DNA from 4 places in the Streptosporangium sp. NPDC051022 genome. Region 3 is predicted to be linked to each of the others. Evidence: predicted binding sites of a transcription regulator. Region 3 holds the regulator's gene; each other region holds the start of a gene.
The links. Region 3 encodes HrcA, which represses chaperone genes, less so after heat shock. Its sites were predicted from a motif close to TTGGCACTCTCNNNNNGAGAGTGCCAA; they were not measured.

Region 1 (3,613 bases), on a different contig from region 3:
GGCGTCATGGTGTGGATGGCGTCGCCGAGCAGGGTGACGTTGGTGCTCTTCCAGGGGGCGATCGGCACCGAGGTGCGGATGGCGATCGGGACGCAGCTTCCGGGGTCGGCGGCCTTGAACAGCTCCCGCATGTCCGGGTGCCAGGTGGGCGTCATGTCCAGGACGACCTGCTTGAGCTCCTCGCCGCGCAGGTCCATCACGTCGGGCGGGAACTTGTCGGCCGAGGCGGAGAAGCCCCAGTTGATGTAGTCGCGGGTGTTGTCGTACAGCAGGCCGGGCCACCGCCCGATCAGTTCGGCGTCGTTGCCGCCGATGCCGTGCTTGACCGTGCCGTCGCGGTCCCACTTGAACTCCATGACGTGCCAGATGCAGAACCGGCCCTTCGGTGCGAAGGTCAGGGAGATCCCGTTGAAGACCTCGTCGGGCAGCAGCGCCCTGGTCCTCGGGGTCACCTCGACCTTGGCGGAGACCGCGATCACCCCGGTGTCCTTGATCTCCGCGTGCGGCAGGTACTGCCTGCGAACCCTGGAGCCGGTGCCGTCCGCGGCGACGAGCAGGTCGCCGGTCGCCGAGGTGCCGTCGGCGAAGAAGGCGGTCACGGTGCCGTCGTCGTTGCGCTCGTAGTGGGTGAAGGCCTTGCCGAAGTGCACGACGTCCTCCATCCCGGTGAGCAGCACCTGGCGCAGGGTCATCCTGGAGACGGAGCGCTCACTGTCGACGGGGTCGTGGTTGTCGGGCAGCGGGAAGGACGCGATCGTCTTGCGCCTCTCCGTCAGCACGTTGAGGTGGGCGGGCGGCCTCGCGCAGGTGGCGGTGTAGGTGTCGAACAGCTCCCGTGGCAGGCACTCCCTCAGCGCGTGGTTGCCGGTCGGGTCGATGCCGACGCGGTAGCCGTACACACCGTCGGCGCGGGTGCGGTCGCGTTCGTAGACGGAGACCGGGATCCCGGCGCGCCGCAGGCCGTGGGCCAGGCACATCCCGCCGGTGCCGGCGCCGATGACGATCACGTGCGGAGAGGACATTGGAGGCTCCTGCCGGGAAGGGGTTCGCGGGTGTGCTGTACGGATTCCTCGAACGCCTTGTATCTTGATGTTCGAGACATATTTAGCTTGATTGTAGAGAGACTTGAATGTCAAGAGAAAATTCCGGTGACTTCTGGACGGCGCGGGACGGGGGCGGCGGTGAGGAAGATCTCAGAGGGGCGCTGGGGGAGGAGGTCCAGGCGGGACAGGCGGCGGTCGACGCCTTCGACGAGGCGGTCGCCGTCTGCCTCGGGGTGAACAGGACCGACCTGCGCTGCCTCGAGGTCCTGATCCGGCGCGAAACCGTCACGCCGAGCGTTCTCGGGGGCGAGCTGGGGCTCACCACGGGCAGCGTGACCGCGATGCTCGATCGCCTTGAGAGGGCGGGATATCTGACGCGCTCCCCCGACCCGGGGGACCGGCGCAAGGTGGTCGTGCGCGCCACGCGGGAGACCCGGGACAGGGTCGCGGAGCTGTACGGGCCCATCGTCGAGAGAGGGGGCCGCGTGGCCGCGAACTACACCGACGCCGAGTTGCGGATCGTATTGGACTTCCTGCGGCGCTCCAGGGGGCTGTACGAGAGCGAAGTGGAGCGCGTCAGGGGCCTGCCGGCCGCCGGGCGGCGGAGGGTTTGACGTTCGCGTACGGTGCATGAGGGCGCTTCGTGTTGACTGTCAAGGCCACCTTGCATACTGTTCCGTATTGGCACTCTCCCGGTGAGAGTGCCAGATACATGCGACGAGGCAGGTCTGACACCCGCGACGGCAGACCGCTGGTCGCCTCTTCTAGATCATTCAAATCTGAAGGGGAGGTCCGACGTGACGACCGCCACCAAGGTTCCCGTTAAGCCGCTCGGCGACCGCATCGTGGTCCAGCCGCTTGAGGCCGAGCAGACCACTGCTTCCGGCCTTGTGATCCCGGACACCGCCAAGGAGAAGCCGCAGGAGGGCAAAGTCCTCGCGGTGGGCCCCGGCAACTGGGACGAGGACGGCGACAAGCGCATCCCGCTCGACGTCAAGGAGGGCGACGTCGTCCTCTACAGCAAGTACGGCGGCACCGAGGTGAAGTACGGCGGCGAGGAGTACCTCGTGCTCTCCGCCCGCGACGTGCTCGCCATCATCGAGAAGTAATCCACGCTTCGCAGAGATGACGTATCGAGCCCCGGGTCGCGAGAGCGCCCGGGGCTTTGATGCGCCGACGTACTTTCAGAGAGGACCGTCATGCCCAAGATCCTGTCGTTCGAGGAGGACGCGCGCCGCGCTCTCGAGCGTGGTGTCAACGCTCTCGCCGACGCGGTCAAGGTGACCCTCGGCCCGCGTGGCCGCAACGTCGTCATCGACAAGAAGTTCGGTGCGCCGACCATCACCAACGACGGCGTCACCATCGCGCGTGAGGTCGAGCTGGAGAAGCCGTACGAGAACCTCGGCGCCCAGCTGGCCAAGGAGGTCGCCACCAAGACCAACGACATCGCCGGTGACGGCACGACCACCGCGACCGTCCTCGCCCAGGCGATGGTCCGCGAGGGTCTGCGCAACGTCGCCGCCGGTGCCCAGCCGCTGTCCCTCAAGCGCGGCATCGACCTCGCGGCCCGGGCCGTCAGCGACAGGCTGATCGAGTCCGCCAGGCCGGTCGAGGACAAGAAGGAGATCGCCCACGTGGCGACGATCTCCGCGCAGGACGCCAAGATCGGTGAGCTCATCGCCGAGGCGTTCGACAAGGTCGGCAAGGACGGTGTCATCACCGTCGAAGAGTCCAACACCATGGGCCTGGAGCTGGAGTTCACCGAGGGTCTCCAGTTCGACAAGGGCTACCTGTCGCCCTACATGGTCACCGACCAGGAGCGCATGGAGGCGGTCCTCGAGGACCCCTACATCCTGATCAACCAGAACAAGGTCTCCTCGGTCGCGGACTTCCTGCCGCTGCTGGAGAAGGTCGCCCAGACCAAGAAGGCGCTGCTGGTCATCGCCGAGGACGTCGAGGGCGAGGCCCTCGCGGTCCTGGTCACGAACAAGATCCGTGGCACCTTCACCTCGGTCGCGGTCAAGGCGCCCGGCTTCGGTGACCGCCGCAAGGCCATGCTGCAGGACATCGCCATCCTCACCGGTGGCGAGGTCGTCAGCGAGGAGGTCGGCCTCAAGCTGGAGCACGTCGGCCTGGAGGTCCTGGGCACGGCCCGCCGCGTCGTGATCACCAAGGACAGCACCACGGTCGTGGACGGCGCCGGTGACGCGCAGGCCATCGCCGACCGCGTCAAGGAGATCAAGCTCGCCATCGAGCAGTCCGACTCCGACTGGGACCGTGAGAAGCTCCAGGAGCGTCTGGCGAAGCTCTCCGGCGGTGTCTGCGTGCTGAAGGTCGGCGCGGCCACCGAGGTCGAGCTCAAGGAGAAGAAGCACCGTCTCGAGGACGCCATCTCCGCGACGCGCGCCGCGATCGAGGAGGGCATCGTCTCCGGCGGTGGCTCCGCGCTCATCCACGTCGCCAAGGTCCTCGACGACCTGGGCCTGTCCGGCGACGAGGCGACCGGTGTCGCCGTGGTCCGCAAGGCGCTCATCGAGCCGGCCCGCTGGATCGCCGAGAACGCCGGCCGC
Region 2 (3,613 bases), on a different contig from region 3:
GACCGTCGCGCCTGCCGACGACCGCCGCCTCGACAGTGAGCGGATCGGCTGGAAAGGCGCACAAGGCCGACGTGAGGCGGGAAGCCGGACGGCCGGGTCCGGCTTCCGCTCAGGAAAGACTCTTCTCGAAGGTCACCGGGCCTCCTTCATCATCGGGAACGGGCCCCCTTCACCATGGGGAACGCCATCCCCAGCCCGAGCAGCAGGATGATCGCACCTACCACCACGTTGCTCCAGATCGTCGACGCGGTGGCGACGCCGCCGCTGACGACCCAGGGAGCAATGATCGTCCACACGCCGATCAGCGGTGCCACCCAGACGATTCCGTGGGTCCGACCGTAGGCGGAGGCGAATCCGAGAGCCAGCACCGCCAGGGCGATCCCGGTGATCAGATTGTTCCCCGTCAGGGTCGGGAACCGATTGTTGAATCCGACGACCCATGGAGAGATTGCGAGGTAGAGCCCAGACAGGAATGCGAGGCCGGCGATCACCTTGGCGGTCGGCGCCTCTGAGGCGAGCTCGTACTTCGCCCGCAACTCCGCGATGTCGGGGTGCAGCCTCATGGCCTGATCAGCCATGTCTTTCACCACCTTCTCCGAACGCAGCGTGCGCGCGTGCGTGAGGTTGCTCGAGCGAGGCGACCGCGATCAGTTGCGGCGTGGAGCCGTATCCCCCTCGCCGGCGCCCGGCTCATATATCACTTTGTGATAATATCATGCCAGGAGATTATGAGTATGAAGTCACTACCCGCTTGTCTCACCGACCGTGACTACGCGAAGCTGCTGGCGTTCCGGGTCGGGGTCCGCCGCTTCCTGCGTTGGAGCGAGGAGCGGGCGGCCGAGGTGGGACTCACCGCCACCCAGCACCAGTTGCTGCTGGCGATCCGAGGGCATTCCGACCCCCGGGGACCCACCATCAGAGAGCTCGCCGAATACCTGTGCACGCGGCACCACAGCACCGTGCAGCTGATCGACCGCGTGGAGCACCTCGGCCTCGTCACCCGCAAGCGCGGGGAGGGCCACGACCGCCGGCTTGTGCGCCTCGCGCTCACCGGTGCGGGCGAGAAGAAACTGACCCTGCTCAGCGCCACCCATCTGGAAGAGCTCCAGCGGCTGGCCCCTCTGATCAAGATGCTGGTCGAGCAGGCGTCGACCGTCCCGAACGCCTCGATGGCGCCCGCCGCGTCCTGAGGACGACGTCTCTCAGGACGCGGCGGCCCGCCGTGAAGGACGGCGCGGGACGTCACGGAACCCGACGACCTGACGACGATCCCCGGACACCGGTACGGCTCCGCGACCGTCCTCACCGCAGGACCCGCCCCGGACGGCCCGGCCGAAGACCCGCGCACGCCCCGCGGACAGGCGCGGGCGCCCCGGCCCCGTCGGGCCGGGACGTCTTCCGGGCGGCGGAGACGGTCTAGCGCTGCGCCTCGATCATCCAGTGCTGCTTCTCCAGGTCCTGAGTGATCTCGATGAGGATGTCCTGGGTCACCGGGTCGGGCTTCTCCGTGGCCTCGATGCGCTCGCGCATCCTGCGGATGACGGACCCGAGGATGTCCGTCATGGCGGCGACGACCTTGCCGTCGTTGATGTAACCCGCCTCTATCTCCGGCACCTCGCTCGTCTTGGCGAGCGTGGACGCGCGCCCGTCGGGGTTGGCCCCGATGGCGACCGCCCGTTCGGCGACGGTGTCGGCGTGCTCCCGGGCCGCCGCGACGATCTCGTCGAGCTGCAGGTGCAGCGAGCGGAAGTGGTGGCCGATCACGTTCCAGTGGGCCTGCTTGCCCAGAAGCGAGAGTTCGAGGAGGTCGACGAGCGCTCCCTGGAGAGCGGTGGTGACGACCTTCTTGTCCTCACCCTTGAGCGGACTGGTGATCGCGGACATACGGTGTCCTCCCCCTGTTTCAGGATCAATTTCCTATTTGTCCTAAAACGTCCCTACCCACCTATCTCCACCTTATGTTGACAGTGTCACGATGACAGTGTCACTATCGAAGCATGGAATGGACCATCGGTGAACTGGCGGAGCGGGCCTCCGCGGCACTGTCCCCGACCGCTCAGCTCAACGGGCGGGTCAGGGACACGCCCAACGAGCGCCTCATCCGGTGGTATGCCACGATCGGCCTTCTCGATCCGCCCTCGGCCCGCCGGGGCCGCGTCGCGCTGTACAGCAGGCGCCACCTGCTCCAGCTCATCGCCGTCAAGCGCCGTCAGGCGGAGGGCCGGACCATCGCGGAGATCCAGGCCGAGCTGGCCGGGGCGACCGACCAGGCGCTGGAGGCGGTCGCCGGTCTCCAGGACGCCGCCTCCGGCGGAAACGGCGAGCCGGACAGGACCGCGCCCCGGACCGGGCGTCCCCGATTCTGGGCCGGGCCGTCGGCCACCGCGGCGAACACCACCGCGGACGCCACCGCGAACACCGCTGCGGACGCCGCCTCCGGCCCCCTCGCCGCCCCCGCCGCCGCGACAGGAACCGCCTCCGCCCCGGCAGGCACCACGACGCGACCCGCCGCCTCAGAGCCCGCCGCCTCAGAGCCCGCTGCCTCGGAGGGGGCGCCCCGCGCGGCCGCCCCCCGGGGCGCCCCGCAGGCCCCACCGCACACCCGGAGCGCGCCGTCCCCGTCCCCCGTGGCCGTCCACGGCGTACGGCTGGCTGCCGGGGTGACGCTGCTGCTCGACGGCGGCGGCCGTACCCCGTCGCCGGAAGCACTCGCCGAGATCGGCGCCGCCTCCCAGGCGCTCCTCTCGGTCCTCCGTGAGCACGACCTCGTCCCCGCAAACCCGCAGCATCAGCAGGACCAGGAAGGGAACCAGCCATGATTACCGAGATCACGACGCTACGCCCCGAGGAGTGCGAGCCGGTCGCGGACGCCGGGCTGGGGGCGCTCGTCACCGAGCGCGGCAACCTGCCGCTGGAGAGCGTGGACGTGACCGCCGCCGTGTCCGGCCTGGTCGCCGGGGTCGAGGTGGTCCAGGGCTTCCGCAACCCCCATGACGTGGCGCTCGAGGCGACCTATGTCTTCCCGCTGCCCGACCGGGCCGCGGTGACCTCCTTCAGGATGGAGGCCGACGGGCACGTCATCGAGGGGACCCTCAAGGAGCGCGGCCAGGCCAGGGCCGACTACGACCAGGCGATCTCCGAGGGCAGGCGGGCGGCGATCGCCGAGGAGGACCGCCCCGACGTCTTCACCATCAGGGTCGGCAACATCGTGCCCGGCGAGCGGGTCACCGTACGCCTCACGCTCGACCAGCCGCTCCCCTACGAGGACGGCGCCTCGACCTTCCGCTTCCCGCTGGTCGTGGCCCCCCGCTACATCCCCGGCACCCCGCTCGACGGCGAGCAGGCCGGCGACGGCTGGGCTCCGGACACCGACGCGGTGCCCGACGCCTCCCGGATCACGCCGCCGGTGCTGCTGCCCGGCTTCCCCAGCCCGGTACGGCTGTCGCTGGCTGTCTCCGTCGACCCGGCGGGCCTGGAACTGCGCGAGGTCCGCTCCAGCCTGCACGTGGTCCGGGAGGAGGGCGGCACCGTCCGCCTGAGCCCCGGCGAGCGGCTGGACCGCGACTTCATCCTGCGGCTGTACTTCGACGCCTCGACGTCGCTGGCGCTGGTC
Region 3 (3,613 bases):
CGTGACCCCAGACCTTCTCCACGAGCGCGGCGTCGTGCACGCCCTCCACGTAGATGCGGCTCTCCCTGGCGACCCGGGCCCGCAGGTTCTCGACCGTGATGGAGCCCGACGCGCTGCGCCTGGGCTCCCGTGGCCCGGCGGCGGGCCGTACCAGCGTCACCACCTCGCCGTCGAGGAGGAACGCGGCGGGCTCCAGCGGGAACAGCCGCCGCCGCCCGAACCGGTCCTCCAGCGTGACGGCCTCCTTGTCGCAGGCGACCACGGCGCCGCAGAAGCCGCCGTCCGCGTCCTCGACCACCAGGTCGAGCTCGGCGGGGACCTGTGGGATCTTCCCCTTGAGAGGGCGCCGCCAGTTTCCCGCAAGCACGTCACGCTCGTACATCACCGACCGTCAACCGCCTCTCGCCAGGGATCAAATGGACGGTAGCAAAAGCCTCCGACGACCGCCGCGCACTCGGGCCGCCGTTCCGCGTGGTTTCGCTCCGCCGTCCGCCGTCCGCCGTCCGCCGTCCGCCGTCCGCCGTCCGCCGTACGGCTCCGCTCCGTCATCCGCCCCGCGGCCCCCGGGCCGTCACCCGCCGTACGGTCCCGGGTGTCCCCACTGACCGGCCGCCGCGGCCGCCTGGCGCCTGCGGGCGCCGCTCCGCTTGACCAGCACGACGATCGTCACGATGACGGCCAGCAGGAAGCCGATGCTCGGCACGCCGATCAGTATGAGCGTGCCGCCGACCACGGAGGTCGCGACGATCTCCTTGCCCACGCCGAACTTGGCGTCCGTGGCCTCGCCCGACGTGGTGCACGTCAGCGGGTAGTCGCCCGCCTTGTCCACCCCGATCCGCAGGGCCAGCTCCCACAGGACGCCGTCCCTGGTCACGGTCTGCTGTATGCCGGGCTGCTGGAGGCGGACCGTCCCCGGGTCGCCCTCGAGCTCGCAGTTGAACTGGGTGCCCTTGGCGGCGGAGACGTAGATGGCGGGCTTGTCGGCCGGGTCGATGCTGACCGTCGTCTTCTGGCCCGAGCCGAACGACGTGGCGGGCGCGGCCTCGGTGACCGCGCTGAAGATGCCGCCCGCGAAGCCGCCGATGCCGATGATCACGCTCAGCACGAACAGCAGCCACACACCGACGATCCAGCCGATGCCGGGCTTGACCTTCACCTTCGGCGGCGGGCCCTGCGGAGCTCCGTAGCCGGAGGGCGGGTAACCGTAGGAAGGAGGGGCGCCCTGGTACTGCCCGCCGCCCTGGTAGGGCTGCGTGGGCTGGCCGTAGGGCTGCTGGGGGGCGCCGTAGCCGGGGACGCGTGCGGTGGCGTCACCCGAAGGGGATCCGAAATCATTGGACATATACCGAATTGTGGGGCTTGACGCTTGGATGGCGATAGCAGATGACTTGACACTGGCTTGTTCCTCGTCATCCTGGTGCCGTGTTATCGCACCCCGGAGGCGGGAGCCGTACACTTGGCACTCGGGAACACAGAGTGCCAGACCTGACGTTTTCCCGTCCGAGCGCAGGTAGGGAGGTGAGCACGTTGGTTGACGACCGCAAGCTGGCGGTCCTACGCGCCATCGTCGAGGACTACGTGTCCACCAACGAGCCGGTGGGTTCCAAGGCTCTCGTGGAACGCCACAACCTGGGTGTGTCGCCCGCGACCATCCGTAACGACATGGCGGTGCTGGAGGAGCAGGGTTACATCGCCCAGCCCCACACCAGCGCGGGCCGAGTGCCCACGGACAAGGGCTACCGGCTGTTCGTCGACCGCCTCTCACAGGTGAAGCCGTTGTCGGGCGCCGAGAAGAGGGCCATCGAGACCTTCCTCGCGGGCGCAGTCGACGTCGACGACGTCGTGATGCGCACGGTGCGCCTGCTGGCCCAGCTGACCCGGCAGGTCGCCGTGGTCCAGTACCCCACGCTGGGCGACTCCAAGGTCCGCCACGTCGAGCTGGTCCCGCTCAGCGAGCGTCGGCTGATGTTCGTGCTCATCACCAACACCGGGCGGGTCGAGCAGCGCGTGGTCGAGCTGCCCGACGTGATCGACGAGAACCGCGTGGCACATCTGCGCGCGATCCTCAACGCCTGCCTGGACGGCTGCGGGCTGGCCGGTGTCCCCGACAAGGTCGCGGACCTGCCGGACCGCCTTCCGGCGGAGGACCGGCCGCTCGCGGCCACGATCCTGTCGGTGCTGCTGGAGTCCCTGGTGGACCGGCACGATGAGAAGATCGTTTTTGCCGGGGCCGCCAACCTCGCGGGGGCCGACTTCACCGTCGGGCTCCGCGACGTGCTGGAGGCCCTGGAGGAGCAGGTGGTGCTCATGCGCCTGCTCGGTGAGACCTCGGACCTGTCGGCGCTGACGGTGCGGATCGGCTCGGAGAATCCCTATACGGGTCTTCAGGGCACGTCGATCGTCGTCGCCGGATACGGTTCGGGGGACAGGCAATTGGCCCGGCTCGGTGTGCTGGGGCCGACACGTATGGACTACCCGGTCACGATGGGCGCGGTGCGCGCGGTGGCACGCTACGTCAGCCAGATCCTGGCTGCATCCTAAGAGGGCAACTAAGTGGCTACGAAGAGCGACTACTACGGCACCCTAGGGGTGCGGCGCGACGCCAGCGCGGAGGAGATCAAGAAGGCCTACCGCCGCCTGGCCAGAGAACTGCATCCCGACGTGAACCCCGATCCTGAGACCCAGGAGCGGTTCAAGGACGTCACGCAGGCCTACGAGGTGCTGTCCGACCCCAACAAGCGCCAGATGTACGACATGGGCGCCGACCCGTTCTCCTCGGGCGGCGCGGGCGCGGGGGGCTTCGGCGCGGGCTTCCCGTTCAGCGACATCATGGACGCCTTCTTCGGCGCGGCCGGCGGCGGCGGGGGCCGGGGTCCCCGCTCACGTGCCCGCCGGGGCCGCAACGCCACCATCAGGGTGGAGCTCGACCTGCGGGAGTCGGCCTTCGGCACCACCCGCGAGCTGGTCGTCGACACCGCGGTGCTCTGTGAGGTCTGCACCGGCTCGGGCGCGGCGCCCGGCACCCACCCCGACACCTGCGACGTCTGTCACGGCCGGGGCGAGGTCTCCCAGGTCACCAGGTCCTTCCTCGGGCAGGTCATGACCTCCCGCCCCTGCCCCCAGTGCGGCGGGTTCGGCTCGATCATCCGCAACCCCTGCCAGGAGTGCTCCGGCGACGGGCGGGTCCGCACCCGGCGGACCATCAAGGTCCGCATCCCGGCGGGTGTCGAGGACGGTACCCACATCCAGCTCGCCGGCGAGGGTGAGATCGGCCCGGGAGGAGGCCCGCCCGGCGACCTGTTCCTGGAGATCGTCGAGCGCCCCCACGAGATCTTCGAACGGCGCGGCGACGACCTGCACTGCACCGTGCAGATCCCGATGAGCGCGGCCGCGCTCGGCACGTCCCTGAGCATGGAGACGCTCGACGGCACCGAGGATCTGGACGTCCGCCCGGGCACCCAGTCGGGCCAGACCATCCCCCTGTACGGCCGGGGCATCCAGCGCCTCAACGAGACCGGCAGGGGCGACCTGCTGATCCACGTCAACGTCGAGACGCCCAACCGCCTCGACCCGGCGCAGGAGGAGCTTCTGCGCGAGCTGGCCAGGCTCCGCG
Region 4 (3,613 bases), on a different contig from region 3:
TGGCTCCACACCTATCCGCCACGGAACATCAATCCCACTTTCGGAACACCGGGCCCGGAACAACGGCCGGAAAGAATCCGGTCCCCCGGAAAACCAAAGAGGCGACCCCGGTACCCCGGGGTCGCCTCTTTGGGAAAGCGCCTGGACTTAGAAGTCCATGTCGCCGCCGCCGGGCATGGCGGGAGCGGCACCGGCCTTCTCGGGCTTCTCGGCGATGACAGCCTCAGTGGTGAGGAACAGCGCCGCGATGGAGGCGGCGTTCTGCAGCGCCGAGCGGGTCACCTTGGCCGGGTCGATGATGCCCGACTCGAACAGGTTGACGTACTCGCCGGTGGCGGCGTTCAGGCCCTCACCCGGGGTGAGGTTGCGCACCTTCTCCACCACGACGCCGCCCTCGAGGCCGGCGTTGACGGCGATCTGCTTCAGCGGCTCCTCCAGAGCCTTCTTCACGATCGCGGCACCGGTGGCCTCGTCGTTCGACAGCTCGAGCTTGTCGAACGCCTTGGCGCCGGCCTGCAGCAGCGCGACACCACCGCCGGGGACGATGCCCTCCTCGACGGCCGCCTTGGCGTTGCGGACGGCGTCCTCGATGCGGTGCTTGCGCTCCTTGAGCTCGACCTCGGTCGCGGCGCCGGCCTTGATGACGGCCACGCCACCGGCCAGCTTGGCCAGGCGCTCCTGCAGCTTCTCGCGGTCGTAGTCGGAGTCGGTGTTCTCGATCTCGGCGCGGATCTGGTTGACCCGGCCCGCGATCTGCTCGGCGTCACCGGCGCCGTCGACGATGGTGGTCTCGTCCTTGGTGACGATGACCTGGCGGGCCCGGCCGAGCTGGTCCAGCGTGGTGGACTCCAGCTTCAGGCCCAGGTCCTCGCTGATGACCTGGGCACCGGTCAGGATGCCGATGTCGCCCAGCATGGCCTTGCGGCGGTCGCCGAAGCCCGGAGCCTTGACGGCGACCGAGCGGAACAGGCCACGGATCTTGTTGACGACCAGGGTGGCCAGGGCCTCGCCCTCGATGTCCTCGGCGATGATCAGCAGCGGCTTGCCGGCCTGCACGACCTTGTCGAGGACCGGGAGCAGGTCCTTGTTGGCGGAGATCTTGGAGTTGACGACGAGGATGTACGGGTCGTCGAGGACGGCCTCCATACGCTCCGGGTCGGTGACGAAGTAGGGCGAGATGTAGCCCTTGTCGAAGCGCATGCCCTCGGTGAGCTCAAGCTCCAGGCCGAAGGTGTTGCTCTCCTCGACGGTGATGACGCCTTCCTTGCCGACCTTGTCCATCGCCTCGGCGATCATCTCGCCGATCTGCGGGTCGCCCGCGGAGATGGAGGCGGTGGAGGCGATCTGCGCCTTCGTCTCCACGTCCTTGGCCAGCTTGGACAGCTCCTCGGAGACGCGCTCGACGGCGGCCTCGATGCCCTTCTTCAGGGACATCGGGTTGGCGCCGGCGGCGACGTTGCGGAGACCCTCACGCACCAGAGCCTGGGCGAGCACGGTGGCGGTGGTGGTGCCGTCACCCGCGACGTCGTCGGTCTTCTTGGCGACCTCCTTGACGAGCTCGGCCCCGATCTTCTCCCACGGGTCCTCGAGCTCGATCTCCTTGGCGATGGAGACACCGTCGTTGGTGATCGTGGGGGCGCCCCACTTCTTCTCCAGAACGACGTTACGGCCCTTGGGGCCGAGGGTCACCTTGACGGCGTCCGCGAGCTGGTTCATACCACGCTCGAGACCGCGCCGGGCGTCCTCGTCAAACGCGATCATCTTGGCTGCCATACGGCTAGACCTCCCAAACACAGGGTGGCTTGCACCAGATCGAGCCGACGCCCGCGACGGCATGTGGGTCCGCGACTCCGTTCGGCGGACCCCATCGTCTCGATCCAGGTTTGGCACTCACCGGCAGGGAGTGCTAAGCAACTGTTTAGCACTCTCCCCTGTCGAGTGCAAGCCAGGGTCCGTTTGACCTGGTCACAGCTTAGGCGAAGGCCCGGCCCGCCGATCGAAACGACGAGCCGGGCCTACGAGCCGGAGGGGATCCTCGCGGACTGCGCTGCCACGTGACCCTCCGGCAGTTCCCGACGAGCTGACGGAGAGGCCGGGTCAGACTGCTCGAACGGATTCCGCCTGAGGTCCCTTCTGTCCCTGCGTGATCTCGAACTCGACCCGCTGGCCCTGTTCGAGCGCACGATAGCCATCCATCATGATCGCGGAGTAATGGACGAAAACATCCTTACCACCGTCTACCGCGATGAAGCCGTAGCCCTTGTCCGCGTTGAACCATTTGACGGTGCCTTGCGCCACTTCCGACTCCTCTTACTGGACTTGAGGACGCCGCCCATTCCTTCGCGAGGTCCTCAATCTCCGAGGCGGAGACATCGCCTACGTCGATCGTCCTCGACCATACCTGTGGGAGACCGTAGGGCAACAGAGTCAACCAGCAAACTACCGCTTTACGGACGCATTCAACACGCAGACATAGTTTTGCTATCACGATTAGTTAGTTAAATATTACATTATATCTCGATGCCACAAATATGAGCTTGCATCACAAAACACGACACCCGCACACGGCCAGGCCGGTGCGGGTGCGGAAATGTGTCCTATGAGTGCCGTTTCGGTGCAGTGAGCGCCTCGGGCCGTCGCCGGCGATCACCCCTCGGTGACCACCGGGAGATCGGGGCTCAGCCTCCGGCGACCGCGGGGATGATGGAGATCTGGACACCTGCCGGCGTGGCGGTGTCGAGGTTGTCGGCGAAACGGACGTCCTCATCACCGACGTAGACGTTCACGAAACGACGGATCTTGCCCGTTTCATCGAGGATACGGGCACCGATCCCCGGGAAGTCGGCGTCGAGCTTCTGGAGAACGTCCCGCAGGGTCTCGCCCTCGCCGTTCACCTCGGCCTCGCCACCGGTGTACGTACGGAGAATCGTCGGAATCCGCACAGAAACACTCATAATTCAGTACCTTTCAGGAGTTCAGGCGACGACCGCGCGGAACGCGTCGAGAGAAGGCCGGATGACGGCGGTGGGACGCGCCTGGCCCGCCACCGCGTCAAGGGTCTTCAGGCCGTCGCCGGTGTTGAGCACCACCGTTTCGCCGTCGGGGTCGATCCGCCCCGACTCCACCAGCTTGCGCAGCACGCCGACGGTGACACCGCCCGCGGTCTCGGCGAAGATGCCCTCCGTCCTGGCCAGCAGGTGGATCGCCTCGACGATCTCGGGGTCGGTGACGTCCTCGACCGCGCCGCCGGTACGCCGGGCGATGTCGAGCACGTAGGGGCCGTCCGCGGGGTTGCCGATGGCCAGCGACTTGGCGATCGTGTCGGGCTTGACCGGCCGGATCACGTCGTGACCCGCCTTGTAGGCGGCGGAGACCGGGGAGCATCCCTCCGCCTGCGCGGCGAAGATCTTGTACGGCCTGTCCTCGACGAGACCGAGCGCGATCAGCTCCTTGAACGCCTTGTCGATCTTCGTCAGCTGGGAGCCGGACGCGACCGGGATGACGATCTGGTCGGGGATCCGCCAGCCGAGCTGCTCGGCGATCTCGTAGGCCAGGGTCTTGGAGCCCTCGGCGTAGTAGGGCCTGAGGTTGACGTTGACGAAGCCCCACTTGT

Region 1: the regulator HrcA is predicted to act here: its motif matches at 1,725-1,751, upstream of groES (co-chaperone GroES).
Region 2: the regulator HrcA is predicted to act here: its motif matches at 1,962-1,988, upstream of AB0N02_RS31300 (DNA starvation/stationary phase protection protein).
Region 4: the regulator HrcA is predicted to act here: its motif matches at 1,919-1,945, upstream of groL (chaperonin GroEL).

The regions. Positions count from the first base shown of each region.
Region 1 is NZ_JBFBCF010000001.1:682,377-685,989, forward strand. It holds gene AB0N02_RS03245 (NAD(P)/FAD-dependent oxidoreductase) at 1-1,022, opposite strand, end outside; gene AB0N02_RS03250 (MarR family transcriptional regulator) at 1,130-1,657, shown strand; gene groES (co-chaperone GroES) at 1,841-2,152, shown strand; gene groL (chaperonin GroEL) at 2,243-3,613, shown strand, end outside.
Region 2 is NZ_JBFBCF010000023.1:87,034-90,646, forward strand. It holds gene AB0N02_RS31290 (SPW repeat protein) at 150-578, opposite strand; gene AB0N02_RS31295 (MarR family transcriptional regulator) at 735-1,190, shown strand; gene AB0N02_RS31300 (DNA starvation/stationary phase protection protein) at 1,417-1,884, opposite strand; gene AB0N02_RS31305 (MerR family transcriptional regulator) at 1,998-2,819, shown strand; gene AB0N02_RS31310 (VIT domain-containing protein) at 2,816-3,613, shown strand, end outside.
Region 3 is NZ_JBFBCF010000007.1:126,309-129,921, reverse strand. It holds gene AB0N02_RS15155 (DUF3097 domain-containing protein) at 1-382, opposite strand, end outside; gene AB0N02_RS15150 (hypothetical protein) at 572-1,342, opposite strand; gene hrcA (heat-inducible transcriptional repressor HrcA) at 1,528-2,541, shown strand; gene dnaJ (molecular chaperone DnaJ) at 2,554-3,613, shown strand, end outside.
Region 4 is NZ_JBFBCF010000005.1:359,831-363,443, forward strand. It holds gene groL (chaperonin GroEL) at 148-1,773, opposite strand; gene AB0N02_RS12760 (cold-shock protein) at 2,098-2,298, opposite strand; gene AB0N02_RS12765 (MoaD/ThiS family protein) at 2,679-2,954, opposite strand; gene thrC (threonine synthase) at 2,976-3,613, opposite strand, start outside.